DNA from 4 places in the Abyssisolibacter fermentans genome. Region 4 is predicted to be linked to each of the others. Evidence: riboswitches for the same ligand, from Rfam matches in the RefSeq annotation. Region 4 holds a riboswitch; each other region holds the start of a gene.

Region 1 (8,241 bases), on a different contig from region 4:
AGCAACATCTTGGAGGACAAGCTCCTTATCTTAGTGTTAATAGGTTACTAAAACAGGTTGAAATTAATGAAGAACAAGTATTACTTTTTTATTATAATAATAAAAATAACATAGCTTATGCTTTATTAGAAAAAGGAATATTGGGGTACAAACTACTGCACGCAAGTGGTGAACTTAAAGTTAAAAGTAATGTTATACCAGTAGGGTTGCAATTTGGATTCTATAATAAAGAAGCAGGATGGGTAGGTTGTGGTGTTATTTATGACGATTCTGTGGCTAAGATTATTATAGATGATAATAATGCAAATATCATTAATGCAGATGATATAAGATTATGGTATTTAGTAGGAACAGGAGAAATAGACACAGATAATACTAAAATAATTGATTACAATGGAAATGATATAATACATTAAATATGTTACTTGACTCACAATAAAAGAGTGCTATGAAATAAGAAATCTGAAAATTACATAAGTATATTAAAAATCATACAAAAAGGAGATAGATAATACTATCTTCTCTTTTTATATAATTAGAAACAAGCATGATAAATCAATCACCAATTAGAACGAAAAGTAAGAACACTATTAGGTATGAATTATCATAAATTAAGAAATAATTTTAATAACGAGCTAGAAATTTTTTTAACATACGGTTGTTAAAATGAATTTTGTTTTAAATTATCAATTATTTTGGCATCTTGGGCAAATGCCATATATCACCAAGTTATGGCTAGTAATAACGTAGTTGGTATCTTCACTGAGATACTGTTCATATTCTTTAAGAGGACAGTAGTCAATTGGTTTGATTTTTTTGCATTTAGTGCAAATTAGATAATGTTTATGTCCTTTTTGTTTAATTTCATAAATGTTTTTTTGTTCTAAATTTGAATAGAATTTAGTAATTAATCCTTTAGTAACAAAAACTTCTAATGAACGATAGATAGTAGACAAATCAATATTTCCTTGCTCTTCATTCAATTTAAAAAATAAATATTTTGCGTCTATTGGTCTATTTTCTCTTAATAAAAATGAATAGATATTTTCTCTATTTTTAGTGTATTTAATTCCTATTTCTTTGAAAATTTCTTTAATATCATTATTAATATTCATTTGTTCACCTTCTTATAGTTTAATAAGCAACATAAAATAATATAAAACCAGCTTAAAGTTTATATGATTATAAAAATAAATTGCAGTTTTAAATAGTTGGGAACTATATACTAAATAGAATTTTAATTATATAAAGCGTTAATTTACTATATGAATTAGCATAATGTTCTTTACAAATAATGATATCATGCTATAATATAAATTACAAGAGCAAATGCGAATCATTTGCAAATGGAGGTGTGAAATGAAAAAAGTATTCTTATTAGTAACTTTAGTTGTTATGTTATTAACTAGTAGTTGTTCTAATGAATCTAATGATCATAATCGTAGTGATGTAAAAGTAGCTGTATCTATTATTCCACAATCAACTTTTGTTAAAGCTGTAGGTGGTGATTATGTTGATGTTATAACTATGATTAGACCAGGTAATAGTCCTGCAAATTATCAACCAACACCAAGAGAAATTAAAAAATTAAGTGATGCAGATATTTATTTTTCTATAGGCGTTCCTACAGAATCAGCGAATATTATTCCAAAACTCTACAGTTTAAATAAAAATATTAACTTAGTTTCATTGCAAGAGACAGTAGACAAAATATATTTACCTATAATAGCAACAGATTATGATAATTATGATGAAGTAGAGCATAGTCAAAATAAAGAAGGTCAGCGTGATCCACACATATGGATGTCTCCAAAGAGAGTTATAGTAATGATTGAAGAAATCAAATCTAAATTATGTGAAATTGACCCTGAGCACAAAAGTACATACATTTCAAATGCAGAAAGTTATATAAACAGCTTAAAAACACTAGATAGAGAGTTAACCAACGTTACAAAAGAACTATCACAAAAAACTTTTATTATATATCATCCTTCATTAGGGTATTTTGCTAAAGATTATGGTTTAAAAATGATTACTATTGAACAAAATGGTAAAGATGCTACAGCACAGAAGCTGCAAGATGTTATTGATTTTGCGAATGAACGGAATATAAAAGTTATTTTTTATCAAGCAGAATTTGATAAGCAGCAAGCACAGACTATTGCAGCAGAAATAAATGGAACTACTGTAGAAATTAAACCTTTAGCATCTAATTATATAGAAAATATGAAGAAAATTGTAGAAACTTTCAAAACAATACTAGAAAAGGAATAAAAAAAATGAATGTTATAAGTATATCAAATCTATCAGCACATTATAAAGGTATATGTGCGTTAAAAGAAATTACTTTCAAAATTAAAAACAAGTCTTTTCTTGCAGTTTTAGGTCCGAACGGTGGTGGAAAATCAACACTGTTAAAGATAATCCTTGGACTAAAAGCACCTACTAGTGGAGAAGTTCATATAAAAGAAGATACCAAAATGGCATATGTTCCACAGTTTAAATCTTTTGATTTGGAATTTCCCATTAGTGTTAATGATGTTATCTTACAAGGACGGATTAAACAAGGAATAAAGTTTTTCCATCGATACAGTGAAACTGATCAGAATCTTGCAAAATATTTTATTGAAATGTTAAATTTAAAAAATGTTATGCATAGACAAATTGGTGAATTATCAGGTGGACAGTTACAAAAAGTTCTTATTGCCAGAGCCCTAGTGTCAGATCCTGATATTCTGTTATTAGATGAGCCTACTGCTAACATTGATGCAGAAGCAAAAAAAGATATTTTAAACATTTTAAAAGATTTAAATAAAGATAAGACCATTATTATGGTAACTCATAGTATGACAGATATTTTTTCTTATTGTGATTGTTTTGCTTTTATAGATAGAACCCTTAAGTATTATGAAAATAGTAATAATGGAAATAAAAATGCGTTGAGTAAATTATATTCTTTTCCAATAGGTGTTAATGACAAAAACTATAAAAAAAGCTTATTGAAAGATATCTATACTGAAGGGAGTATTCGTTTATGATAGGAGTTATTTTTAAGTATCAGTTCATACAGAACGCTATATTAGCTGCGCTTTTTTCTAGTATAATATGTGGCATTGTCGGTACAATCATTGTTGAAAAGAGATTAGTGAATATGTCTGGAGGGATTGCACATTCATCTTTTGGAGGTATAGGTTTTGGATATTTGCTAGGAATAGAACCAATCATTCCCGGGATTATTTTTTCCATACTATCAGCTTTGGGAATTATAGGGATAAAGCGTTTATCTAATACTAAAAGTGACACCCTTATAAATATGTTTTGGGCAGGGGGTATGTCACTTGGAATTTTATTTATTAATCTGACACAAGGATATCCTCCTGATATGACGTCATATTTGTTTGGCGATATTTTAACAGTGTCTAAACTGTACGTTAAAATTTTGATTGTTTTAAGTTTTTTTATTTTATTTATTATTAGTAGTATGTTTACATATTGGAAGGCTTATCTTTTTGATGAAGAGCATCTAAGAGTAATGGGTATAAATATTCTAAACTTAGAGATTTTTTTGATGATAATTATTGCAATTAGCATTGTTTTAATGATTAAAGTAGTAGGAATTATATTAGTCATTGCATTACTTACAATTCCACCAGCTATTGCAAAACTATTCACAAAAAATTTAAAAAGTATGATGATTTTTTCAATTTTTATAGGTGTCTTTTTATGTTACTTAGGTCTTTATTTATCATACATTTTTAATATACCTTCAGGTGCAACAATTATATTAGTATCTATAGCACTCTATTTATGTTTATTAGGATATAAACGTGTAAGAACTCATCATTATTCAGACATATATGGATAACTAAGGTATTATTAATATATAAGCCTATTATAATACATTAATAGGCTTGCTTGATGTAACTTATCTTGTTAACCTCTTAATATTATTAATAATATTTAACCCAAATTATAAATAAATACTTTTAATCAATGAAGCTCATTCTTCGAATGAGCTAATAAAAGTTTAATAGTTTTCAAAATCAGTGTGTGTACTATATAATTTTGACTAAGTGTTATATAATAAATTCGAAGTAATTTGGACTAAATATAGCTGTTTATAGAATTAATAATTTAATGTTATACAATTTTGGAGGTAAATATGAAATTAATATCATGGAACGTAAATGGTCTTAGAGCTTGCATTAAAAAAGGATTTTTAGATTATTTTAATAAAGTGAATGCAGATATTTTTTGCATACAAGAAACAAAACTTCAAGAAGGGCAAATAGATTTAGAATTAACGGATTATCATCAATATTGGAATTATGCTGTCAAAAAAGGCTACTCTGGTACTGCAATATTTACAAAAGAAAAACCTATTTCAGTTTCATATGGAATGGGAAAAGAAGAGCACGACAAAGAGGGACGAGTTATAACTTTAGAATTTAGTGATTTTTATTTAGTAAATGTATATACTCCTAATTCAAAAAGAGAACTATTAAGGCTTGAATACAGGCAGTTATGGGAGGATGATTTTAAAGATTATCTTAAAAAATTAGATAACTGTAAACCTGTGATTCTATGTGGAGATTTAAACGTAGCACATAATGAGATTGATTTAAAAAGTCCTAAGACAAATCGTAGGAATGCTGGATTTACAGATGAAGAGAGAAATAAACTATCAAAGCTACTTGAAGTTGGTTTTATTGACAGCTTTAGATATTTTTATCCAGATAAAAAAGGTGCTTATTCATGGTGGTCCTATATGCGTAAGGCAAGAGAAAAAAATACGGGCTGGAGGATAGATTATTTTATCGTATCAGAGAAGTTAAAGGATTTAATGAAGGATGCCGTTATTCATTTCGATGTCATGGGGAGTGATCATTGCCCTGTTTTACTTGATATAAGCATAGATTAAATATTTGATTTAATAATTTTAATTATGTTAACTCATTAGTATGTGGATTGGGAAATGACAATAACAATATTTTTCGATACTTGACAAATAAAAAAAAAAGGTGTACATTATGTATGAAATAATATATTAAGCTAGGGGAGCCATTTGGCTGAGATAGTTTTTAACTGACCCTTATAACCTGATACGGATAATGCCGTTGTAGGGAAGCATTGCATGATTATAACAAGGCGCAAGATGCCCCCCCACATTATATAGGTAGCTCGGATATCGATTAGACCTAACAAATAGGCGGTGTGCAATCTTGTGTGTTGAAACGGTGTATTGCAATTACTACGTAATTGCTTCCGTTGTTATAAAGGTATATTTTCAGTCAATAATCTTCCTGGGTTAAAAAAGGAGGATTTTTTTATGTTCAAACAATTTCAAGAAGCACTTAATAGTGGGCAATTACAGGATATAATAGCTTCAACAGTAGGACAAATATTAATAGCTTTAATTGCTGTAATATTACTAATTGTTGTTTTAGCTATTGGAGGTAAATCAAATAAGATGAAAACAAAAGAATTGGTTTATTGTTCAATGGCAATAGCTATTGCAATGGTTTTATCACAAATTAAACTGGTAAAACTCCCACAAGGAGGTTCTATTACGCCGTTTAGTATGTTGTTTATTGTACTTATTGGCTATTGGTTTGGTGTTACAAAAGGTATTATTTGTGGTGTAGCGTATGGGTTCTTTCAATTAGCTATTGGAGGATGGGTAGTTCACCCAATACAATTATTACTAGATTATCCACTAGCTTTTGGTGCACTTGGTTTAGCTGGTGTTTTTAAAAATTCATCTAATGGTCTTTTAAAAGGTTTAGTGCTAGGTGCTGGGGGAAGATTTTTCTTTCATTTTATAACTGGAATTGTTTTTTTCGCAAGCTATGCTAAAGAGGTAGGCTTTGACACAGTTCCATATTCATTTGCATATAATATTTCTTACATAGCTGGTGAAGTGTTTTTAACAATACTTATTTTAATTATTCCTGCTGTTGGTTCTGCTATGAATCAAATTAAAGCTAGGGCAACTGCATAGCGGTTTTTTATATTAGATGTTATTTTAGGGGTATATGATAAATGTATACCCTTATTTTATTTAATTAGAGAACTTAAATTTAGATTTGATGTTAATTGTCAAATCTCCATCTTCCATCTAGCTTAATACACACCTTATTAACACATCATCTATAATAATTACAAGTATTGCTATTAAAATAGAGATAATAAATACCAATAATGTTAATCCCAGATTTTCATAAAATTCAAATATTCTACTAGAGCCTTTTGGTTATAAAGTATCATTAAATTTTTGACATATCAACTTCGTATGCTCTTCCAATCTACTGAAATCTTCTAATTCAGAATTATACAGTACACTATTTAAAGATATATGAATAATCAAGGTTAAAGAAATTTTTAGTAATTTTTTTTGAGTTTTATTAGGTATTGAGATTTTCTCAGTTACAATGCTTGTATTTTTCAAATAATTGCATTAGATAAACTTGACAATTTTTCAACAAAATAATATATATTTCATTAATTTCATATATTTAATTAAATTTAATAATTATTACAATTTCTTAATAAATTTGTTTTTATAGTCTATCTATGAGTTAATGAATGTATTTTTATTACAAAAAAGTAATTATAATAAGTCTTTTTTTAAACAATAAACCATTATTCAGCAATAAAAATATAAATATTTATACAATTTTTAAAATAAAACATTTTCAAAGAAACATCAAAAAACTACAATGTTCAATTAAGGGGAAAATACAAAAAAATAGAAAAATACCATATATTATAAAATAATATAATTTGTTTTACAAAATACGATCAAGAAAGAATAGAAAAAATTATAAAAAAATGTAAAATTATAAACAAAATACATATAAAACAAAGTATTGTAATAAAATATGTAAAATTTGGGATAAACAATACTGCGTGATATACTAATATAAGTAAATTAATATAAAATGATTTGAATAAAAATACTATTAATACTTGAAATTTAACTAAAAAAATATTTGGTAAAGCATTCTACCAAAATTCAAATTTATATTTGATTAAAAAGTAGCAAAATACATAAAACAAAATTTTAAGTAATAACTTAATTACAAATCATATGAGGAGGATAAAAATGACAAGACAATTAGACGATAATCATTGGCCATTTCTTAATTATGAACTTCCACGTCTCAATAAGCTTTCTTCAAATCTCTATGGAGCAAGCTTTTATTTAATGAAGCTATTACCAGCTAGATATATTTTACAGAAAGCTTATGAGCAAGGAAAGATTAAAAGAGGAAGCAGAATTTTTGAAACAACTTCGGGAACATTTGGACTTGCACTAGCAATGCTTTCAGCAGTAAAAGGTTACAAGCTTAAGCTTATCAGTGATCCGGTTATTGATAAGAGATTATACAATAGGTTAAAAGATTTAGGTACTCAAGTTGAAATTATAAGTACACCTCATCCCACAGGAGGGTTTCAACAAGCCCGTTTAGACAGATTAAATGAATTGCTTAATCAAAATCCAGATGCATTTTGTCCTAATCAATATTCAAACGTTTACAATCCTAAGTCATATAAAAAAGTAGGTCAATTTATAATGGACGAGCTAAGTTGCATAGATTATTTAGTAGGACCAGTTGGTTCGGGGGGATCAATGGTTGGTACTACTACATTTTTACGCGAGTATTTTCCTAATTTGAAAGTAATAGGTGTAGATACTTGTAATAGTATATTATTTGGTCAAAAAGACGGGACAAGGAAATTACGTGGACTAGGAAATAGTATAATGCCACCAAATCTTAATCATACAGTATTTGATTTTGTTAGTTGGGTACCAGCTGGTATAGCTTTTAAAGCTACAAGAAAGCTTCATCAAAATCATGGTTTGTACATGGGAGGCACTAGTGGAGCTGCTTATCTAGTTGGAAATTGGATAGCTGATAAGTATCCTAATAAAAAAGTTGTTGTCTTTTTTCCAGACGAAGGACATCGCTATGCAGATACAATTTATAATGATCAGTGGTTAAAAGATATACCTAGAGCATTTGAGCAAATTCCTGATGAGCCTAAGATTGTTAGTAAACCACGTGATGATGAAGAATCATGGACTATTATCAATTGGAATCGTCAATCGATTGAAAATGTAATGAATGAGATGAAAAACGAGAAGCTATTAAAATCAACTATATAATTTTAAAAATAGCGAATGATATGGTGGGTGCTTTGTATTACTGAAGTTAAAAAAATAAAAAAATGATAGCG
Region 2 (8,241 bases), on a different contig from region 4:
AAATATTTCTGTAGAAAGTTTCAACACAAAACCATTGAGCCACACTTCTCTCAATGTTTTACCCTAGCCATTTTAACAAACTCTTTTTACAAAAGTACCATTACGTTAAAAAACCTAAACATCGAATCCAAGTTCCAATGCTTAGGTTTTCTATTTTCATTTCAAATTATAAATTAATTAAATTTCTGCTTTCTGAACACTATCAAATTCTTCCTCGATCTCTTTTGATGGTTCTTTTCCTAACTTGCTGACAACAAATATTGTTATACTAGCAAATATAAACGCTGGAAGTATTTCATATACATCAAATAATCCACCTTCAAGCTGTTTCCATATGATGACCGTTAGTCCACCTACTATCATACCTGCTATAGCACTGTTTCTTGTCATACGTTTCCAATAGATAGAAATCAATACTATAGGACCAAAGGATGCTCCTAAACCAGCCCATGCATATGATACCAAGCCAAGTACACTATTTTCAGGATTTGTCGCTATTAAGAAAGCTATAAAAGCTACAACTACTACAGCTATACGACTAATTAAAACTAGTTCTTTGTCAGTTGCATCTTTTTTAAGAACAACTTTGTAAAAATCTTTAGTAAAGGAAGATGATGTTACAAGAAGCTGTGAATCAGCTGTACTCATAACCGCTGCTAATATTGCAGCTAAGAAAACACCTGCAACCAATGGATGGAATATTGTATTTATCATAACCATAAATACTGTTTCTGCTGCTGTTGTCCCTTCTAGTGGAGTCTTTAAAAATACTATACCAATTACACCAACTAACACTGCTGCTCCAAGACTTAATACTGACCAAACAGCCGCTATTATTCTAGCTTGTTTTACTTCGCCAGAAGATCTGATAGCCATAAATCTAACAAGTATATGAGGTTGACCAAAATATCCAAGTCCCCATGCAGTAAGCGATATAATTGAAATTAATGTTAAACTTGTTCCATCAGTTTTAGTAAAAATATTCAGCAACTCTGGATTAACCGCTCTAACTGAATCCATCGTACTACCAAAACCACCTAGTATTGAAATAGCTCCAATAGGCACACCTATAATTGCGATAAACATAAGTATTCCTTGGAAAAAGTCTGTCCAGCTAACTGCCATAAAGCCACCTAAGAAAGTATACCCTATAATAACTACCACACCGATTACTAACGCCCAAATATAAGGTAATCCAAATACTGTATTAAACAATTTAGCTCCTGCAACAAAACCTGAAGCTGTATATACTAAGAAAAACAATACTATGAAAAAAGCTGATAACATTCTTAGTATTCTTGAATCATCTCTAAATCTATTTTCAAAGTAATCAGATAATGTGATAGAATTATTTGATACTTCTGTATATTTTCTTAATCTCTTAGCAACAAATCTCCAATTTAGGTATGTACCAACTGCTAAACCTATTGCTATCCAACTTGCTTCTAAACCAGATAAATAAGCAGCCCCAGGTAAACCCATTAAAAGCCAACCACTCATATCAGATGCAGATGCACTCATAGCTGCAACCCAGCTATTTAATCCTCTACCACCTAAAACATAATCTGATAAACTATCAGTTTTTTTGAAAAAATACATACCAATACCTAACATAAAAAGTAAATATAATGCAAATGTAAAAATTGTACTTCCGCTTATACTCATAAAAACCCTCCTTAGAAATTATATTAAAGAAATTATATTAAATTATTGAAATATAATAATAAATAATATAGCATACCATATATATGTATACAATACTACGGTATCAGGCACCTCCCATCAATACCTCTTTTTTTACTATAATATTTATATATTTATATAATTATGCAACTATCATTCCATATTAATAACTAACGATATCATGATGGTTAAGCTATTCTTTTTTGATTATTTTGAATAGTGACAATTTTATGACATTTTAATGCAAGAAAAACTAAAAAAACATGTGTCAGTTATTCGACACATGTCAACAAATTGTCACTATTCTACAATTTTATATTTTTCAAGCTTAAAATAAAGTGTACTTCTAGGTATTTTTAAAAGTTTAGCTGCTTTTGTCTTATTATTATTTGCAACTTCCATAGCTCTTAGTAATGCTTTTTCCTCAGCATTCATGAGAATTTTATTTAAATCCATATTACTTTCATTATTAATATTTATGTTAATATTTCTATTCTTAGAAATCTTCTCTGGCAAAAGACTAATGTCAATACTATTGTTTTTTGCTAGTATTACTATTCTTTCTACGATATTTTTTAACTCTCTTATATTACCTTCCCATTCATAATTTACTAATAAATCCATAATATTTGTTGGAATACTTCTTTCTAACATATTGTATTGTTTACAAAACTTTTTAACAAAGCTATCTACTAGCAAAGGAATATCCGCTTTCCTTTCTCTCAGTGGAGGTAATTCTATTGTTATAGAATTGAGCCTATAAAACAAATCCTTTCTAAACAGCCCATCATCTATCATAATTTGAATATCCTTATTTGTTGCAGCTATTACTCTTACATCTAATTTAGTAGATTTCTCACTACCTACTTTTGTTATTACTCCATCTTCTAAAAACCTTAAAAGCTTTGGCTGCATTTCTAATGGCATATCACCTATTTCATCTAAAAAAATACTTCCATTATTAGCTAGCTCTAATTTGCCTATTTTCCCATTTTTATTCGCACCTGTAAAAGCACCTTTTTCATATCCAAACAACTCACTTTCTAACAAATCCTTTGGTATGGCGCTACAGTTAATAGGAATAAAATTACCTCTACGTTCACTTTCACAATGTATAGCTTGGGCAAACACTTCTTTCCCAGTACCACTTTCTCCTGTCAATAATATAGTAATACTAGCCTTAGATATACTTTTGCAAAATCTAACTTTTTCTCTAAAATTAACATCATTACCGACTATCTTATCAAAAGTCATCTTGTCCTTATTTATATTATCAAATTCTTCTTTTAAAGCTTCTAAATCACTTTGAGTTTGATTTAATAATCTTGATGTTTTTGTTATTTCTGTTATATCTCTATCACAGCTAATACCACCTATTAGTTTTCCATCTTTATATAATGGTCTAGCACTTATTATATTGAAACAATTTTCTCTAGATTCATTATATATATTTTCAAATGTTTTTTCTTCTTTTATTACTCTAGGTAATAAAGCATTAGGGAACACTTCATATATGGGTTTATTAATAATATCTACTTTTTTTATATTGTGCATTATTTCTGCACTTGCATTCCAATAACGAACAATACTATCTGTATCTACTACACATACAGCATCATTTACAACATCTACAATTTTATTTAGAAGTGTGCAAGTATACATAAGGCTTTCATCATACAACCTTTGTATTTGTTTCTGAGTTAATATACCTATTACCTCTTTATCTTCATACACTAGAACATATTCTGGATTAAATTTTGAGATAGTGTTTATTACATCACCTATTTCTCGTCTACAACTAACACAACAAAAAAAATTATTAGATTTTTTCCAATTTTCTACATATTCTGTTAATTCTATATTTTTTAGGGTTAGCCTAAGAATATCCTTTGATGTCAATACAGCTTTAGGTATATCTTTATTGTTAGCTTTTTCTACAATTACTGCAATATTTATATCGTCATCTACAAATTTATTCATAACATTGGAAGTATTGTTACTATATATCTTTAAAAACGATGTACTCATTACACTAGATATATTTGTATGGTTAAGTCTTATTTCATTAAATCCCATTGAATCACCCCACAATATTATTATTACATTATTCTCTACTATTGTATATTTTTCCTTCAATAATACTATTAAATATTCCCACATACAATATAAAGCCCATATTTCAAGGCTTCAACACTTAAATAAATTTGTCGAATTTATTAATTTTTATTAACTATATATATTTTTTTATAATAATAAGCCCTAATTATTCATACAATTTCGAATATTTTACTGTATAATTCTGCTTATTGTTTTCTTTGCTTTATTGTGTTAACATATGTATGACAATTAAATAATTACCCTGATTATTCATATAACTTTGAATAATCTAGGTTTCAATAACTAGGGGAGCTAGAAAGGCTGGCTGAGAAAAAGACCCAACAAAGTCTTTGACCCTTAACCTGATCTGGGTAATGCCAGCGTAGGAGAGCTATTTGGTATAAAAAAGCATGAGTCCTTTAATCAGGTCTTATGCTTTTTATAGAGAAACCGAATATTGATTTTGAGTCGGGATGAAAATCTGTAATTTATGTATGTAGCTCACTCCTACAAAGATTGAGTAAGGTTTCACATTATACGCTACAATTTTTGTACAATATTATTAGGAGGAAAAATATGAATACTAATTATCTTAAAGCATGTTCTGATTTACTAAAAAATATTAATACTAAAAAGCCACTTGTACTTCACTTAACAAATTTTGTTACTATTAATGATTGTGCTAATATGACCTTAGCAATAGGAGCTTCTCCAATTATGAGTTTTGAAGTTTCTGAAGCAGAGGAATTATTAAGCATGTCATCTGCATTGGTACTAAACATAGGGACTTCCACAAAAGAATCTATAAATAATATGCTATTGGTAGGTAAAATTGCAAACAAATTGAATGTTCCAATTGTTTTAGATCCAGTAGGTGCTGGCGCCACAACTTTTAGAACTAACTCTGTACAAAAACTATTAAATGAACTTTACATATCCGTTATTAAAGGAAATTTAGGAGAGATAAAAGCAATAAGCGGTTTGGAAACTAAGATGAAAGGTGTAGACTCTATTGATAACGATAATAACAAAGAAACCATTGCCAAAAACCTTGCAAATAAATATAAGAATGTAATTGTTATTTCTGGTAAAGAAGATGTAGTGAGTGATGGCAGAAACACAATGATAATCAAAAATGGTCATCCCATGTTATCTGATGTTACTGGAACTGGTTGTATGACAGCATCACTCATAGGTGCATTTTGTGGTGTTACAGATGATTATCTTTTGGCAGCTACATCAGGTATTTTATCTATGAGTTTAGCTGGAGAATATGCTTTTAAAAGCTTAAAAGAAAGTGATGGTATCGGATCTTTTAAAGTAAAAATCTTTGATGGAATTTCAAATATGAATGAAAATATATTAAGGGGTGGTAATATTGAACTCTATAAATAAAGTTAATTATAAACTCTATTTAGTTACTGATAGTAACATTATTGGTGATAGAAATTTGGTAGAATGCGTAAGAGATGCAATAATCGGAGGTGTTTCTGTAGTTCAACTTAGAGAAAAAAATATTTCTACTAGAGATTTTTATCAAACAGCTTTAGCACTAAAAGAATTAACAGATTATTATAATGTCCCACTTATAATAAATGATAGATTAGATATAGCTCTTGCTGTTGATGCAGCAGGTCTACATATAGGACAAAGTGACCTTCCAGCTATTGAAGCTAGAAAATTACTAGGTAAAGATAAAATACTAGGTGTCTCTGTATCAAATATTGAACAAGCTCAAAAAGCTAAAATTCAAGGGGCTGACTATATAGGTGTTGGAGCAATTTTCCCAACTAATTCCAAAGGCGATGCAAAAAATCTAAACATAGATATATTGACTAATATTAGAAATTCTGTTGATATACCAATTGTAGCTATAGGCGGCATCAACGAAAATAATATAGAACTATTAAATAATACCAAGATAAATGGAGTTGCAGTTATTTCTGCAATACTAGGTAACGAAGATATTATAAAAGCTTCAAATAATTTATATTATAAATGTAAATTTCTATAAGCAAAACTATTAAAAATATGGGTGTTTCAAAAACATTTGAAACACCCTTCTATATCAATTAATTTTAGGTATAATATATGTCATATTTTGTTCTTTATTCTTTATGAGCTCTACTCCTATGTCATATATTTTTTTAATGTTTTTCTCTGTCAAAACCCTTTCTGGTTTATCATATGCCTGTATTTTACCATCTTGCATTAAAATAATATTATCACAATATTTTGCTGCTAAATTAATATCATGTATAGTAACTATAATAGTTAAATTATTTTCTAAATTTAATTTCTTACATAAATTCAACAAATTAATTTGGTGTTTTATATCTAAATGAGAAATAGGCTCATCTAATAACAATATTTCTGGCTCTTGAGCTAAAGCTCTTGCTAACATAACTCTTTGCCTTTCTCCACCACTTATTTGAAGTATTTTTTTATCTCTAAACTTCCATGTTTCAGTTTTTTTCATGCATTCTTCTACCACATCATAATCTCTTTTTATTTCTGATGAATATCTTTTTTGATATGGCATTCTACCCATCAATACAATATCATGAACAGTAAAGTCAAAGCTAATTACATCAAATTGATGGACTACTGCCATCCTTTTAGCTAAACTTTTACAGCTTATTTTACCGATTTCTTCTTTCCCAAGAAATATTTTACCATCATATGGCTTTAATAGATTACATAAATTTTTTAATAAAGTAGTCTTCCCACATCCATTTGGTCCTAATATTCCTAAAAAATCTCCCTTATCAACCGAAAAACTTATATTTTTTAATATAGTATTGTTAGAATATTTAAATGATATATTTTGTATATCCATAGCACTAATCATAAATTTTCAACCTTTCTATATACTATTTTTTGATTTTCTTAATAGATAAAGGAAAAATGGTCCTCCAAATATTGAAGTTATTATTCCTACTGGTATTTCTACGCCTCTTAATATGTTTCTTGCTAAAGTATCACAGATTAGCAAGAACATTGCACCACCTACAAAAGATATCGGCATCAACACTCTATGATCAGAACCGAATATAAGTCTCAATAGATGAGGTACTATCAATCCAACAAATCCGATTATTCCACTTACAGAAACTGCACAAGCTGCTAACAAGGATGCAACTACAAGAACAATTTTTTTTACAGTTTCTACATTTACTCCTAGGCACTGAGCACTTTCTTCACCAACTGATAATGCATTTAATTCTTTAGCCAATGAAATAAGTACAAATGAACCTATTATAGCCGGTATTACCACTACTACTATTTGTGTCCAACTTGCTCCATTAAAGCTCCCCATAGTCCATCCAATTATTTTACCTAATTCTTCATGATTAAATATCATAATTAATGACACTATAGAAGATAATAGTGAACTCATGACTATTCCTGATAATAATATTGATGTTGTGGATATTCTATTTCCTTTTTTCGCCAGACTATATACTAATATAGTCGTTATTAACGCACCTGCAAATGCTAAAAGAGAAATAATACCAAGACCCATAATGTTTTTGTTTATACCTAAAACTATACCTAGCGTTGCTCCAAAGGCAGCACCAGATGACGATCCCATAATATAAGGTTCTGCCATTGGATTTTTGAATATAGCTTGATAAGCTACTCCAACTAATGCTAATATTCCTCCACACAAAGCCGATATTATTATTCTTGGAAGTCTTACATTTAAAACTATGAATATATTCGATTTTTTTATATTTGAAATATCAATATCTAGAAATTTAATCTTATTTAGAGTTATTTTTATAACATCCGTGACATCTATATGTACTGTACCTAATGCAACAGCACAAAACATGAACAATATAAGAAATAAAAATAGTATTAAAATTGCTATATGATATTTCTTTTTGTTTTTTAAGTATGACATTAAATCACCGCTTTAGAAACCTAATTTTTTTGTTAAATCACTGTGAACTATGTTGAATAATATTTTTAAACCTTCGTTGATAGATCTTGGTGATGATCTGTCAAATATATTATTGTCAACTTTATAATATGATTTTTGATTAACAGCAGTTAATATGCTGTAATTATTGTTATTTATCATAGCATCTACATTAGTTTCATTACCAACTATTATATCCGGATCTTTATCTATAACTTTTTCTACACTATATTTCCAACCAGTTACATCAGCAGCAATATTAGTAGCTCCAACTGTTCTGATAATATCTGCAATAAATGTATCACTACCAGCTGTATATTCACCATATTGTCCAGTACCTACTACGTAATATATACTTGGCTTATTTAGATTGCTTTGATTGTTTAGAACGTATTTAACCTTTTGAACTTTTGATTTCATACTTGATACTAATGCTCTAGCTTCATAATTTCTATTAACTATTTTACCTAACTGTATTATTTGGGCATATATTCCTTCAACCTTGTTTGGTGTAGCTGAAGAAATAGATATTA
Region 3 (8,241 bases), on a different contig from region 4:
TTAAAGGTAGTAAAGCTTTAGTTGAGAAAGTAGTATCCTTACGAGATCCAGTAGAAATAAAGGTAATAGGTTATAGTTTAACACTTAGAAAAAATTATTGGTGAATAAATTTTTTGACAATACAATGATAATGGATATCGATATCGGCAATAAAAGGAGGGGAATTCTTTGAAGATTGTTTTAACTGGTAATCCTAATTGTGGTAAGACAACACTATTTAATGCTTTGACAGGAGCAAGACAGCATATAGGAAATTGGCCGGGAGTTACTGTAGAAAAAAAGGAAGGAACACTAAAAATTAAAGATGATGATGTAAAAGTTGTGGATTTACCAGGTATATACAGCATGTCACCATATTCAATTGAAGAAATTATAGCAAGGAATTATATATTAGATGAAAATCCTGATGTTATAGTAAATATTGTAGATGCATCCAATATTGAAAGGAATCTATATTTAACAATGCAGTTATTAGAGCTTAACAAACCTGTAATAGTTGCTCTAAACATGATGGATGTAGCACAAAAAAGAGGTTATAAAATTGATGAAAAAAAACTGTCAAAGGCTCTGGGGGTTCCTGTTATACCTATTGTAGCTACCAAAAAAACAGGTTTAGATGATTTAAAAGAAACTTTATATAATCATATGCAAGGGAAAACTGTAATTAATAAAGCTAATATAGTTTATAGCAAGAATATAGAAAATGAAATAAATAATACGATTAAAAAATTAGAAACACATAATGCTAGTTTGAGTAATAAATACAATTCCAGATGGATAGCTATCAAAGTATTGGAAAATGATGAAAAAGTAATGGAAGCTTTAAAAGAACAAAAAATAGATGAAGTTTCAGCTGCGTCAGATGTGGTAATTGAGGAGAATGATTTTGATTCCATGTTAGCAGAAGAAAGATATGTTATTATAAATAAAATACTATCTAAGTCTGTAAGCAGGCCTAAATTAGAGCAATTAACAACTTCAGATAAAATTGATAAAGTACTTACTAACAGAATTTTGGGAATACCTATTTTTGCAGGATTAATGTTTTTAGTATTTTATGTTACATTTAATATAGGGAATATATTTTTAGATAAAATAGATATTTTCTTTAATGAAACTATATCAGGAGCAGTCAGAGCAGTTTTAGAAGATTTAAATGTAGCTGGTTGGTTACAATCTTTAATTGTTGATGGAGTTATAGGTGGAGTAGGTGGAGTTTTAACTTTTTTACCCAATATAGCATTACTATTTTTCTTTATATCTATTTTAGAGTCAAGTGGTTATATGGCTAGAGTTGCATTTATAATGGATAAATTCATGAGAAAGATAGGATTAAGCGGAAAAGCATTTTTACCAATGGTAATGGGCTTTGGTTGTAATGTTCCAGCTATTATGAGTACAAGAACACTTGAAAATGAAAAGGACAGATTGTTAGCTATTTTAATAAATCCATTTATGTCATGTGGAGCGAGATTACCTGTTTATGTGTTATTTACATCAGTGTTTTTTAAAGAAAATGAGAGTATTGTAATTTTTTCATTATATATATTAGGAATTATTATTGCTATATTGGTAGGATTAATATTCAAAAAAACATTGTTCAAAGGAGAAAGTGCTCCTTTTGTTATGGAATTACCTCCTTATAGAATACCTTCAGTAAAAGGGGTATTATTAAATGTTTGGGAAAAAGCGAAAGGCTATATTGTTAAAGCAGGTACAGTTATATTTGCAGCATCAATAATTATTTGGTTTATACTTGGATATAATTTCTCAGGAGCTACTGAAATAACAAACAGTATAGGAGCTTCTATAGGTAAATTTATTGCACCTATATTTAAACCATTAGGCTTTGGAAGTTGGCAAGCTACATTGTCATTAATAACTGGTATTTCAGCTAAAGAAATTGTAATAAGTAATATGGCTATTGTATATGGATTGGGAGAAGGGGTAGCAGAAGCAGCAATTGAAGGAAATGCAGGAGTTTTGGCAGTCACATTAAAGGAAGCCTTTAATCAAGTAGCTGCTTATGCATTCATGGTATTTGTGCTTCTTTATACACCATGCATAGCTGTAATAGGTACTATCAAGAAAGAGACAAATTCATGGAAATGGACAGCTTTTTCAGTAATATATCAATTTCTTGTAGCTTGGGTTGTTGCATTGTTGGTATATCAAGTAGGTAGTTTGATATTTTTATAGGGAGTTGATATTTTATGTACACATTTATAATAGGAGCAGTTGTAATAGGATTTGCTGCATTTATAATATATAGAAAAACAAAACAGATAGCATCTGGAAAGCATACATGCTCAGATTGCAGCAGTTGTAGTTTTAATTGCAGCAGTAGACATGAATAATAATATGATAAATAAAAAAAGATTAACTTTGAATTATAAGTTAATCTTTTTTCTTTTAATCAGAAAAAAATAGCCCTTGGTAAATCATTTTTGTTAATGCTTGTATGTGTGTTTGTCTTTAATATAAAATAGTACTATATTACTAAATAGCAAATTTAAACTTTACAGGAGGTTATTACAATGAATGATAAGCCTAGGAAAAGGTACAAGTATATTTGTATTATATTAAGTTTTGCATTATTTATATCAGTTTGCATGCAGGTTTTTAATTACATGAACTATATAGAGCATAAAGGAAATTTTATTAATCAAATGTATTGTGAAATCAATAATTGTATTACATTTCTTTCAGGTTTTTCAGATATGGAAAGAGTACAAAAGCATAATATTGAAAGAGTTATAGAAAGTCTTTCAGAACTCGATTACATTACATATCATGCAAAACGCTTTATTGATAATGATATACATTATTCATTTATGAGTGGATTTAATATAGTCAGTATAATTATAGATGAAGGGTTTGATAGTGAATATAGTACGTGTGAAAGCTTTATGGAAGATGGGGTAATTTCAAATAATGAAATAACTTTTTTAAAAGAGCTAAAAGTAAATTTAATAAAAATTAGAGATAATATGTATTCATCAGAAGATGATAAAGGTATAGGAATTAAAAACATGACTATTGATGAAATTAATACTTTATTAATTGAATTTGATAATAAATATGACGGTTTAGAGGGAAATATTGAAGTAAGCAATTAATCTTATTCATGGCTTATATCATTATAGTATATATAGTTGTAATTATTATAGTTATCCAATGTAATTAAAGAAAGATGATTTTTCTATACAGAAAATCATCTTCTAAGGTAATTCTTATCTTTTATAGTAATGTAGAATAAGCAATAATAAATTTGTTTTAGCTCTTTACTATGTGTGTGGGAGGCATGCAGGAATCTTTCTCGTCACGGTGATGTACGTGTTTTTTCTTATTAGAAGCGAAAGGAAAAAACACGCGCACCAATGTTCCTTAGAAAGAAACCCTGCATGCCTCCTAGTAACTATACTGGTTATTTAATGTAAACATTTTGGTCTTTTTATCGTAATACTGATGTAATATTAAATTTAGATTTTGGCATTAATTGTATTTGGAATTGCAACTTGATAGTTTTTAATAATACTATTTTTATATATTATTACAAATACAGTTTATTTATCATTTCTAAGAATATTTAAATCTTCACCATTTAGAACTTTATTTATATTTCTTACAGCACACATTTTACCACACATAGAGCATGAATTTTCATCTTCAGGTTTTGACTCGGATCTGTAATTTTTTGCTTTTTCAGGATCTATAGCTAATTCAAACATAGTATCCCAATCAAGCTTTTGTCTAGCAAAACTCATCTTGTTGTCCCACACTCTTGCACCAGGAATTCCTTTTGCTATGTCTGCTGCATGTGCAGCTATTCTTGTAGCTATAATTCCTTCTTTCATGTCATCAAGTGATGGTAGACGTAGATGCTCTGCAGGAGTTACATAGCATAAGAAATCTGCTCCATTAGCAGCGGCAATAGCTCCTCCTATTGCACCTGTAATATGATCGTAACCTGGTGCTATATCAGTAACTAATGGCCCTAAAACATAAAATGGTGCTCCATGACATAGTTTTTTCTCAAGCATCATGTTTCCTTCAATCTCATTAAGTGCCATATGTCCTGGACCTTCAATTATAACTTGTACATTTTTCTTCCATGCTCTTTTAGTAAGTTCACCTAAAGTTATAAGTTCTTTAATTTGACTAGCATCAGTAGAATCCATTATTGCACCTGGACGGCAAGCATCTCCTAGACTAAGAGTTACATCATACTCAGCACAAATATCTAAAAGCTCATCAAAATGCTCATAAAATGGATTTTCTTTTACATTAAGCTGCATCCATGCAAACATCAAAGCTCCGCCTCTTGATACTATGTTCATAAGTCTTGGATTTCTTTTAAATGTTTTAGCTGTTTCTCTATTAATACCAGCGTGTATAGTCATAAAATCTACTCCATCTTGAGCATGCGTTTTTACAACATCAAGAAATTCTGAAGCTTTGATATCCTTTAACTCTTTGTCATAAAAGCCTAAAGCATCATATACAGGTACAGTACCTATCATTGCTGTAGACATATCTATTAGTTCTTTTCGAAACTTTCTAGTTTTACCAAAATTACTCAAATCCATTATGGATTCAGCTTTTAACTCGATAGCTACTTTAGCTTTTTCTAATTCTAAATCAATATCATTTGCATCTTTTGAAATTCCAAGATTTACATTGATTTTTGTGCGTAATCCTTCGCCTACTCCTTCAGCTTCTAAATTTTTATGGTTTTTGTTTGCAGGAATAGCTATTCTACCCTTAGCAACTAACTCCATTAGTTTAGCTGTATCCATATTTTCTTTTTTTGCTACAGCTTTCATTTGCTCAGTTAAAATCCCTTTTTTTGCAGCATCCATTTGAGTTGTATAATTCATTAAATTCATCTCCTTAAATTTTATTGTTTAGGATATATACCATTAAAACATCCTGTACAAATACTTTTAGTTTCAAAAGTTTTATATAAATCATGTATATCTAAAAAGCCTAAGGTATTTACATCTAAAAAGGCTTTCATTTCATTTATACACTTCTTGTATGACAACAGCTCTTCTTTGGTAGAAATATTTACTCCTAAATTGCAGGTGTAATCTATTTTAGGAGAGCTAATTAATAAATGCACTTCTTTTGCGCCTGCCTTTTTTAATGATCTTACAATAGCTTTGCTTGTAGTGCCTCTAACAATGGAATCATCTACAACTATAACTTTTTTATCTATGACAGCTTCTTTGATAATATTTAGTTTTATATTTAAATCTTTTTGTCTTTTAAGCTGAGTTGGTTTTATAAATGTTCTACCAACATAATTATTTTTTGTGAATCCTAATTTATAGGTAATACCTGATGCATGGGCATATCCTATAGCTGAAGGTACTCCAGAATCTGGAACACCTATTACAACATCAGCTTCAATATGATATTTACTAGCAAGACATTTACCTAAATTTTCTCTTACTTCATATAAATTTTTATTGTTTAACATACTATCAGTTCTTGAGAAATAGATGTATTCAAATGCACATAATGCTGGATTTTTATGTGCATAATTTATAGATTGTATATCATTATTATCAATTATAACTATTTCACCAGCTTTTATTTCACGTATATAGTTTGCTCCTATAACATTAAAGGTACAGGTTTCAGAAGAGAGTATGTAGCTAGAATTAAGTTTACCTAAAAAAAGAGGTCTTATTCCATATGGATCTCTTATACCAACAAGTTTATCATTAATTAGCATAACTATTGCAAATGCACCTTTTAGTCTTTTAACAGATTCTATTATTCTATTTTTTAAATTAAGTTGTTTATTGCATTTAAATAAATTAAGAATTACTTCAGTATCACTAGTAGTATTAAATTTTATGCCATTATCCATTAGTTTCTTTTTCAATTGTTGACTATTATATATATTACCATTATGAGCAATGGACAATGTATTTTCATCAGAACTTATGGGTTGAGCATTATCAATCACATTATCTCCAAAAGTAGTATATCTTACGTGAGATATACATGAGGTACCTTTTAAAGAAAGATCATTAATTTTATTAAATAAGTCATTTGTGTTTCCAATAGATTTGTAGTTTTTTATGGTGCCATAAGAACTAATTGAAACACCTGCACTGTCTTCACCTCTATGCTGAAGAGACATCATAGCAGTATAGATTAATGACCTAAAATTAACGGCAGCTGTGGAATAAATACCTATTACTCCGCATTCTTCTTTTAGCTTAGTTAGTTTTATCATATTAACGGCTCCAATCATATGTCATAAATAAAGAAAAAATTGAAAAGCTAGAGGAAGGGGTACTATTAGAATTGTACTTAAAATAGAAAAAGCACAAATCCAGTACAGGATTTATGCTTAATAATCATTAATAAATATATTTTGCTTTCCTACGCTGGTATTATCCAGATCAGGTTAAGGGTCAAAGAATTAAAAGGTTCTTTATCTCAGCTGGCCTATCCAACCCCCCTAGCTCTCAAATATTTAGTTTTTATCGTGCATTTAAATAATAACATATAAAAATCTTGAAATCAATCTATAATTTTAAATTATATGCTAAATGTTAACTAAATCTAAAAATGATTCGGGTTTTATTAAATTACTATTGCGGCATATCTGTAGAAGAAAAATAACAAAGTTGCAGGGCAGTATTACTATTTTTAAATCAAACGAATGGTTTTAAAATAGTAATTAACAATTTATAAATCATTTAATAATATATATTATAAGTAATTTTACATTCAATTTTTATGTTAACAGTAGATGGCAGGTGATTGTTTTGACAAATTTTTTAATTACAGGTGGTGCTGGTTTTATTGGTAGTAATTTCATACGTTACTTTCTAAATAAATATAAAAATTATAAGATTATAAATTTAGATAATCTTACTTATGCAGGTAATGTTAACAATTTAATAAATATTGAAGATAATTATAGATATAAATTTATTAAAGGTTCTATTAATGATATAAATCTTGTAAAAAAAATATTGGAAACAGGAGTTAATTGTATTATAAATTTTGCAGCTGAATCTCATGTTGATAGAAGTATTAATAATTCACAAATTTTTGTAAAAACAAATATTTTGGGTACACAGGTGCTGTTAAATGAAGCTAAAAATTATAATGTAGATAAATTTATTCAAATTTCAACTGATGAAGTCTATGGATCATTAGGAGAAAAAGGTTTATTTACGGAAAAATCACCAGTAAATCCAAGCAGTCCATATTCAGCTAGTAAGGCTAGTGCTGATTTTTTAGCTCTATCATATTATAAAAGTTTTGGTTTACCAGCAGTTATAACAAGATGTACTAATAATTATGGTCCCTATCAATTTCCTGAAAAATTGATTCCATTAATGATTATTAAGGCAATAAATAATGAGTATCTACCTGTGTATGGCAATGGGGAAAATATTAGAGATTGGATTCATGTGGTAGATCATTGTAGAGCTGTTGATGCTGTTATACATCATGGTAAAGTAGGAGAGATATATAATATAGGAGCAATTAATGAGAAAAGTAATTTAGAAGTAGTAAAGTTTATATTAAATATATTAAAAAAATCTTATAGTCTAATAAATTTTATTGAAGATAGACCTGGACACGATATAAGGTATGCTATAGATAATAAAAAAATAGTTAAACATCTAGGGTGGAGCCCCAAATATGAATTTGAAAAAGGTTTGAAAGATACTGTAGATTGGTATGTTGAAAATAAGCATTGGTGGGAAATAGCATATAGAAAACTGTACATGAAACAGAATAATTCAAGTAGATGACAGGTTAAAGAATCAATACATTAATTTACAATTCTTGATTTACTGTATATAGAGAGGAGAGGTAATAAAATGAAAGCTCTAATACTTTGTGGTGGAATTGGTTCTAGGTTATTTCCTATAACATTTTCATTACCAAAACAATTAATACCATTAGTAAATAAGCCTTTGCTATTTTATATAATAGATTCTTTAATAAAAGCTGATATAAATGAAATAGGGATATTAGTCAATGATAATATGGAACTGTTTAAAGAAAGTTTGAAGAAATATGAAACTGAAAAAATAAAACTTGAATATATAAAACAAGAAAAGCCCATTGGTCTAGCAAACGCAGTATCATCATCTAGGGAGTTTATAAAAGATGATGATTTTATAATGATTTTAGGAGATAATCTTTATGATTTAGATATTAAATTGCTTATAAATGAGTTCAAATTAAATAATAGTA
Region 4 (8,241 bases):
TTAGGATAATTAATATTACTATAATCGCTGTAATTTTATACGTTAATACAAGGTTTCTTGTCAATGAGATAAGAAGCCTTTTTTAGCAGAAAACTCAAATTTTGATTTGGTATGGTGTTTGCTCCTAGGAACTTAAATAGGAGAACCAAAATCTATAATTTTGTGTGAATTACTTACTCCTAGAAACATAGTGAGTAGCCAGCGACTTATTCATATAAGTAGAAACGATGAAGAAACTAACTTTTGAAGTCACAATTTCAAAGAAACATTAGATGATTCACTAATAACTATATTGGTAGTTTTTACAACTAACAATTTGTAAACTAATTTATTTTAAACATTCAAACATAGAATTTATGAGTAGGGAACGTTTTTGTAGCTAACTGAAATAATACATAAAAGGGGGATTGGTTACATGAGTAACTATGAAGTTGTTGATGAGCTGACAATTGATAAAGGTCAAGAGGATTTATCTTCAACTACAATTACTACTTATTTTATTTAAATAAGTTACATTATAACTACTGTAAATAGTATAAGTATCATAAGTGCTGTCTAAAAATTTTGAAAAGACAGCTTTTTCTTTTGATTGTGCAGCAACTTCATTTATAGCAAACAACAATACAATATACCAAATATGAATAATATTATAAAAAATAAAAGAAATAAGTAAAAAAATAATAAAACATGGGAAAAAATAAAAATAATACAAAATTTGTGATATAATTAACTTGTACTAAAAGTGTAAATAAAAAAGGGGGTTTTTTGCATGAATAACTATGAAGTTGTTGATGAGATGACAATTGATAAAAGTCAAGAGGATTTATACACAGCAATTTTTACTATTGATATACGTAATTAACTATTATAAGTATTAGAAACTTAGCTTTATGGCTAAGTTTCAATATTAAGGAGGTATTTATGAAAGTTATATTCGTTAATGCAATAAGTAAATTTAAATATGAAGAATTATATATAGGACCTCTTTTATTAGCTAAGATATTAAAAGATAATGGATATGAAGCAGAAATAGTAAATTTTTCATATTTGCATAATATAGGAGAATTAAAAAGTAATGTATTTGAAGATGGAAATACTGCTGAATTGGGTGACTATTTAATAAACAAAGAAGCTGACGTTATAAGTTTTTATACTATGGCAAACTCATATCACTTAAGCCTTGAAATAGCTGAGTATATAAGATATAAAACTCCTAATACTAAATTAGTTTTGGGAGGGCCTCAAGCATCAGTTGCAGGGTTTGACTTAATGAGTACTTTTTCATTCATAGACCTCATTGGTATAGGAGAAGGAGAAAGTAATATAGTTAATATTATGAGAGGCTTTGAAGGTAAAATGGATTTTTCAAAGATAAAAGGCATAGCTTATAGAAAAGGATCAGATATTATTATAAATGAAGAAAATGATTTAATACAAGATTTAGATACATTACCGGAAATAGATTATTCATTTATTCCATATATAGATAAGATGAAATCATTTCCTATTGAAGTTGGTAGAGGATGTCCTTTTGGATGTAAGTATTGTTCGAGTAAAAGTTTCTGGAAACGAAAATTTAGACTAAAAAGTAATGGCAGAATAATTAGTGAAGTAAAAAATTTGATTGAAAACTATAATATTACTAAGTTTAGTTTTGTACACGATTTGTTTACTGTCAATAAGAAAAGAATTATAGAGTTTTGTAACAAAATAATTGAAGAAGAATTAGATATTAGATGGACATGTTCAGCTAGAATTGATACTTTAGATAAAGAAATGATAGAAATGTTAGTTAAATCAGGATGTACAGGAATATTCATTGGAGTAGAAAGTGGCTCTGCTAGAATGCAAAAATTTATTAATAAAAATCTAAAAATAGATGATGATTTTTATGGTAAAATCAGATTACTTACCAAAAGTAATATTAAAGTAACATGTTCATTTATATATGGATTACCTAACGAAGAATTAGAAGATTTAAAAGAAACTTTTAGAGTTATAAAAAAATTAAGAGATTTGAATGTTGATAAGGTACAATTGCATATTTTTTCAATGGTAAGAGGAACTGAATTTTATACTGAATATTCTGATGATATAAGCTTTGATGATAATATAATACCAGATTTTACATATGGTGCTAATATGAAAAGAAATATTAAAATGATAGCTAAGTATCCTAATCTATTTTCACATTTTTATACATTAAATAATTCAATAGTTAAAAAGTATCCATACTGCGATATTTTTATGAACAACTACGTTCAAGTTTTATTTAATATGTTTAGAATAACTTATAACAACTTGATCGAGTTTTTTAATAATGATTTTTTTGATATTTATAATTCATTCTATAGATATCTAGGTAATTACTCAAGAGATTTAGTATATTTTAATGAGAATTTAGATGCAGAAGATAAGGATGGTTTGTGCAAAATAACTAATATTTGGAGAGAATATATAAAAAGTTTCGATTTTAAAAAATATGATCATATAATAAAGGAAGTTTTTAAATTTGAATATGATGTTAACCAATTTATTATAGAAAAAGAAACTGGTGATGTAATTAAAACATATGATTATGATGTTTATGATGCAAATAAACAGTGTACAAAATTAGATGAGTATAAAATAAAAGAAACTATTGTTAGAATTTATAAACCTGATGGAGTTTATAAACTACAAAAACTTAGAAAGAAAATTTCGTAGTATAAATTAAAATAATATTTTTACGTTTGATATATTATTACATTGACAATAGATTAAATTTATGCAATAATATTAAAAAATGAATATCAGTACCTTTAATTCAGTTCTGTGAGGCTGACAAGGTTGTGCTTTATACAGTAATATTACTATAACTAGTGTAATTTTATATGTAAATACAAGGTTTCTTGTCAGTGTGATGAGAAGCCTTTTTTAAAGCAGAGAATCCAAATGTTGATTTGGTGTGAATTTCTTGCCCCGACGAAAAAACTGAGTAGGAGTTTTTTATTGTTTCAGGTGCTGATAAATAGATTTAGGGGGACATAATATGAAAAACAACATTCAAGATCACGATTTTTCTCTACAAGCAGTACCACAAGATAGTAAAAAAGGTTTTTTAGCAATGATGGCGGTTATGTTAGGGTTTACATTTTTCTCTGCTAGCATGTGGACTGGTGGAAGTTTAGGAACAGGATTAAATGCAAAGGATTTTTTATTATCAGTATTTTTAGGAAATATAATTTTAGGTACTTATACTAGTTTTTTAGCGTATATTGCATCAAAAACAGGTTTATCTACACATTTATTAGCAAGATATTCCTTTGGAGAAAAAGGTTCATATTTAGTATCTGCTTTATTAGGAATAACTCAAGTTGGTTGGTTTGGAGTTGGCGTTGCGATGTTTGCAATACCAGTAAGTAAGGTGACATCAATAAATGTATACGTTTTAATATTTATAGCAGGTATACTTATGACAGCAACAGCGTATTTTGGTATAAAATCATTAACTATATTAAGTATTATCGCAGTGCCATCCATAGCATTACTTGGAAGTTTTTCGGTTTTTAAAGCTGTAAGTAGTGTTGGTGGACTTAACGGATTGTTTGCAATAGAGCCAAAACAAACCTTGAGTATAGGAACAGCTTTAACAATGTGTGTAGGCTCATTTATTAGTGGAGGAACATTAACTCCTGATTTTGCAAGATTTTCTAAAAATAAAAAAATTGGAGTATTAACTACTTGTACAGCATTTTTTCTGGGAAATTCATTAATGTTTATATTTGGAGCTGTAGGAGCAGCAGTTACGGGACAAGCAGATATATCAGAGGTTATGTTTTTACAAGGATTAATAATACCTGCAATAATAATATTGGGTTTTAACATTTGGACTACTAATGACAACGCGTTATATGCATCTGGCTTAGGATTTTCGAATATAACAAAGCTTCCTAAAAACAAATTAGTTATATTTAATGGTATTATTGGAACGGTTGGAGCAATGTTTTTGTATAACAATTTTGTAGGATGGCTAACATTCTTGAGTTCATTTATACCTGCTATAGGAGGTATTATAATAGCGGATTATTTTATAGTAAGCAAAGGTGAATACCAAAATATTGAGGATAAAAGATTTATTAATATAAACTATAAAGCAATAATAACATGGATAATAGGAGTTTTAGCTGCTAAATATTTACCAGGAATAGCACCAATAAATGCAGTATTAACAGCTTTTGTAGTGTATATACTAGTTATGAAATTATCAAGTACTTACATTAAAGATAGTAGTAATATAAAAGTTAAAGCTTAGGAGTGAAATATATGTTAATAAAAAATGCAAGATTGGAAGGTATAGATGAATTTCAGGATATTTTAATAAATGATGGCATTATAAAAGATATTGATAATGTTATAGAATGTGAAGATAGAAAAGTTATAGATGCTAAGGGTGGCATTGTATTGCCGCCTTTTGTAGAGCCACATATACATCTAGACACTACATTAACAGCAGGAGAGCCTAGATGGAACCAAAGTGGTACTCTTTTTGAAGGTATAGAATGTTGGGCAGAAAGAAAAAAATTTTTATCGACTGAAGATGTAAAAAAAAGGGCAAAAAAAGCAATTAAATGGCAAGTTGCAGGGGGTATTCAGTTTATTAGAACTCATGTAGACGTAACAGATCCAAATCTTACAGCTTTAAAAGCTTTGCTTGAATTAAAAGAAGAATTGAAGGATTATATAACACTGCAAATAGTTGCTTTTCCTCAAGAAGGAATATTATCATATCCTAATGGACTAAAATTACTAGAAGAAGCTATGAAATTAGGAGCAGATGTAATAGGAGCAATACCGCATTTTGAATTTACTAGAGAATATGGTGTTGAATCAATAGAGCAGATGTTTAAATTAGCTATAAAATACAATTCATTGGTTGATGTACACTGTGATGAAATAGATGACGAACAATCAAGATTTATTGAGGTCTTAGCAACTAAAGCATATGAATATGGTATAGGTGAAAAGGTTACAGCAAGTCATACTACAGCTATGCATTCATATAATGATGCTTATACATATAAGTTGTTTAGATTGTTAAAGATGTCAAATATAAATTTTGTATCAAATCCATTAGTTAACATACATTTACAAGGAAGATTTGATACATATCCTAAGAGAAGAGGTATTACAAGAGTTAAAGAGTTATTACAATCAGATATAAATGTTTGCTTTGGACATGATGATATATTTGATCCGTGGTATCCTTTGGGGACAGGTAATATGCTTCAAGTGCTTCATATGGGACTACATATATGTCAAATAATGGGCTTTAATGATATAAACAGTTCAATAAAATTGATAACTGATAATAGTGCTAAAGCTTTAAACATAAGTGATTATGGTATAGAAAAAGGGAAAAAAGCAAATATGATAATCTTGCCAGCTGAGAATCCTTATGACGCAATTAGGAGACAGGTAAAAGTAACGTATTCTATTAGAGAAGGTAAAGTTATATCTAAAACCGTTCCAAGTGAGACCACTGTTTTCATTGAAAACGAGGAGCAGATAGATTTTAGCAAGTAATATATGTTTGTATTTAGGTTTATTTTGTCAAGAATCAATAAAGGAAGATGAAGAAGCTTTACCATTTAATGGTGTAAAGTTTTAAATTAAAAAAATAAAATATTGACTATTTCATAATAAAAGTATAAAATGTTTGTGGAAATGAAAAGAATAAAAGTTAACTGGGGAGCTGGAAATACTAGGCTGAGAGGAAACTATAATGTTTCGACCCATATAACCTGAACTGGGTAATGCTAGCGAAGGGAGTTATTAAGATATTGATTAATTAATCCCTTTACCAAGTAGGTAATAGGGTTTTATTTTTTGCAAAGAAGAAAAATATAAGGAGTTGAGAAAATGGCAAAAGTCAATGTAAGCTTACAGGTATTACCATGTGTACCAGAAGCACAAATTTATGATGTAGTTGACAAGGTTATAGATTATATAGATTCGTGTGGCGTTGAATATGAAGTGGGACCAATGGAAACAACTATGGAAGGTGAGTATGATAAATTAATGGCTATAGTTAAAGAAGCGCAAGAAATTTGTATAAGAGAAGGGTCTTCAAGAGTTGTATCAGTAATAAAGATCGACTATAAGCCAGAAGGTGTGACAATGAATGAAAAAACATACAAGTATAGAGGATAAAGTTATACCAATAATTTTTATAGGTATAATAATATTATTATGGCATATTAGTGTTAGTTATGGTTACATTCAACCATATATGTTACCTTTACCTAAAGATGTCATAATTACATTCTTTAAGATACTTCCTGAGTGTAAAGAACATATATTAGTAACCGTTCAAGAAGCAGTATATGGATTACTAATAGCTGTAGTATTTTCAATAATACTAGCATCATTAATGGATAATATTAAAATTTTAAGGAAAGCAATATACCCAGTGTTAGTTATATCTCAGACAATACCAGTTATAGTTTTATCTCCACTGTTTGCAGTGTGGTTTGGAATGTATATGCTTCCTAAGGTTATAATGGTTGTAATAGTATGTTTTTTTCCTATAGTAATAAGTCTTTTAGAAGGACTTGAATCAGTTGATGAAGATTTAATTAACATGATGAAATCAATGGGGGCTTCAAAGTTTAAAATATTTACTTTGGTAAAATTTCCAGCATCAATGGTAAACTTTTTTTCAGGCTTAAAGGTAGCTGCAACATATAGTTTTATGGGTGCAATTATTGGAGAGTGGATGGGTGGCAAAGCAGGTTTAGGTTTATATATACTAAGAGTAAAAAAATCATTTTTAGTAGATAAACTTTTTGCAGCAATTTTGTTAATAATAATATTTAGTATGATGATCTTTAAAATAATATCATATATGCAGTATAGATTCATGCCATGGACAAGAGAAAAATAATAGGAGGAATTAAAATGAAGAAAATAATAATATTAATGTTATGTTTTATGTTATCAGTGAATGTTATAGGGTGTCAATCAGATGAACCAAGTGAACCAAATGATCAGGGAGCTGAAAAGCTTGAAAAAGTAACTTTTATATTAGACTGGCTGCCAAATACTAATCATACTGGTATATATACAGCTATAGAAAAAGGCTATTTTACTGAAGAAGGTTTAGAAATAGAAATTATCCAACCAACAGATGTTGATGTAAATACATTAGTAGGTGCAGGGCAAGGAGATTTGGGAGTTAGCTTTCAAGAACAGATTACTATGGCAAGAACTGCTAAAAACCCAATACCTCTAGTAGCTGTAGCTGCAATAATTCAGCATAATACTTCTGGGTTTGCTGCACCAATAGATAAAAATATAAATTCACCAAAAGATTTTGAAGGAAAGAAATATGGTGGATGGGGTACTGAATTAGAAACAGCTTTCTTAAAAACCTTAATGAAAAAAGATGGAGCTGATTTTGATAAAATAGAAATATTTGATGTAACAGGTCAAGACTTCTTTATGAGCGTTAAAAATGATGTGGATTTCAGATGGATATTCTATGGTTGGGATGGAATAGCAGCACAGGTTAAAAATTTCCCAATAAGTTTTATTAAATTACAAGATGTAGATCCTAGATTGGATTTTTATACACCAGTGCTAGTTACAAATGAAAATATGATTAAAAATAAACCAGATGTAATAAGAAAGTTTTTAAGAGCAGCAAAGAAAGGATATGAATATGCAATTGAAAATCCAGATAAAGCTGTTGAAGACTTATTGAAACATGCACCAGAGACTGATAAAGATATAGCGATAAAGAGTCAAGAATATTTAGCCAAAGAATATAAAAAAGGTAACGAAAGATGGGGCGAAATGAAGCTTGATACATGGAAAAATTTCGGCCAGTGGATGTATGAAAACAACTTATTACAAAATGAATTCAATGCAGAAGAGGCGTTTACAAATGAGTTTTTGCCAGAATAAGTTAGAAGTAGTAGGATTAAATAAATCATTTGAAAATATAAATGTTGTAGATAATATTAGTTTTTATATTGGGGAAAATGAGTTTGTAGCTTTAGTTGGACCCAGTGGATGTGGTAAAAGTACTATATTTAATATGATATCCGGGCTGTTAATGCCTGATAATGGAAAAATAATAATTGATGGCAAGGACTATACAGGAAAGACAGGTAGAGTAAGTTACATGTATCAAAAAGACTTATTATTGCCCTGGAAAAGAATTATAGACAATGCTACATTACCTTTAGTTGTAAATGG

What was found. Region 4 has a riboswitch for thiamine pyrophosphate ahead of AYC61_RS07445 (thiamine-binding protein). Riboswitches for the same ligand answer to the same signal wherever they lie in the genome.
Region 1: linked by a shared signal. The riboswitch ahead of thiT (energy-coupled thiamine transporter ThiT) and the one ahead of AYC61_RS07445 (thiamine-binding protein) in region 4 are both predicted to bind thiamine pyrophosphate.
Region 2: linked by a shared signal. The riboswitch ahead of thiM (hydroxyethylthiazole kinase) and the one ahead of AYC61_RS07445 (thiamine-binding protein) in region 4 are both predicted to bind thiamine pyrophosphate.
Region 3: linked by a shared signal. The riboswitch ahead of purF (amidophosphoribosyltransferase) and the one ahead of AYC61_RS07445 (thiamine-binding protein) in region 4 are both predicted to bind thiamine pyrophosphate.

The regions. Positions count from the first base shown of each region.
Region 1 is NZ_LOHE01000051.1:49,224-57,464, reverse strand. Features, by position in the region: gene AYC61_RS08395 (hypothetical protein) at 1-416, shown strand, start outside; gene AYC61_RS08390 (Fur family transcriptional regulator) at 687-1,115, opposite strand; gene AYC61_RS08385 (metal ABC transporter solute-binding protein, Zn/Mn family) at 1,360-2,274, shown strand; gene AYC61_RS08380 (metal ABC transporter ATP-binding protein) at 2,280-3,038, shown strand; gene AYC61_RS08375 (metal ABC transporter permease) at 3,035-3,865, shown strand; gene AYC61_RS08370 (exodeoxyribonuclease III) at 4,163-4,921, shown strand; TPP riboswitch at 5,045-5,143, shown strand; gene thiT (energy-coupled thiamine transporter ThiT) at 5,330-6,001, shown strand; gene AYC61_RS08355 (cysteine synthase family protein) at 7,106-8,170, shown strand.
Region 2 is NZ_LOHE01000024.1:19,254-27,494, forward strand. Features, by position in the region: gene putP (sodium/proline symporter PutP) at 178-1,665, opposite strand; gene AYC61_RS01305 (sigma 54-interacting transcriptional regulator) at 1,984-3,843, opposite strand; TPP riboswitch at 4,076-4,186, shown strand; gene thiM (hydroxyethylthiazole kinase) at 4,357-5,175, shown strand; gene thiE (thiamine phosphate synthase) at 5,168-5,794, shown strand; gene AYC61_RS01320 (heme ABC transporter ATP-binding protein) at 5,849-6,631, opposite strand; gene AYC61_RS01325 (FecCD family ABC transporter permease) at 6,647-7,690, opposite strand; gene AYC61_RS20890 (helical backbone metal receptor) at 7,703-8,241, opposite strand, start outside.
Region 3 is NZ_LOHE01000037.1:151,961-160,201, forward strand. Features, by position in the region: gene AYC61_RS21960 (hypothetical protein) at 1-104, shown strand, start outside; gene feoB (ferrous iron transport protein B) at 169-2,199, shown strand; gene AYC61_RS20575 (FeoB-associated Cys-rich membrane protein) at 2,214-2,357, shown strand; gene AYC61_RS04335 (hypothetical protein) at 2,538-3,119, shown strand; gene thiC (phosphomethylpyrimidine synthase ThiC) at 3,567-4,880, opposite strand; gene purF (amidophosphoribosyltransferase) at 4,901-6,253, opposite strand; TPP riboswitch at 6,383-6,493, opposite strand; gene rfbB (dTDP-glucose 4,6-dehydratase) at 6,792-7,793, shown strand; gene AYC61_RS04355 (glucose-1-phosphate thymidylyltransferase) at 7,863-8,241, shown strand, end outside.
Region 4 is NZ_LOHE01000045.1:113,218-121,458, forward strand. Features, by position in the region: gene AYC61_RS07430 (B12-binding domain-containing radical SAM protein) at 922-2,706, shown strand; gene codB (cytosine permease) at 3,032-4,294, shown strand; gene AYC61_RS07440 (cytosine deaminase) at 4,306-5,565, shown strand; TPP riboswitch at 5,718-5,827, shown strand; gene AYC61_RS07445 (thiamine-binding protein) at 5,902-6,192, shown strand; gene AYC61_RS07450 (ABC transporter permease) at 6,164-6,925, shown strand; gene AYC61_RS07455 (ABC transporter substrate-binding protein) at 6,940-7,947, shown strand; gene AYC61_RS07460 (ABC transporter ATP-binding protein) at 7,928-8,241, shown strand, end outside.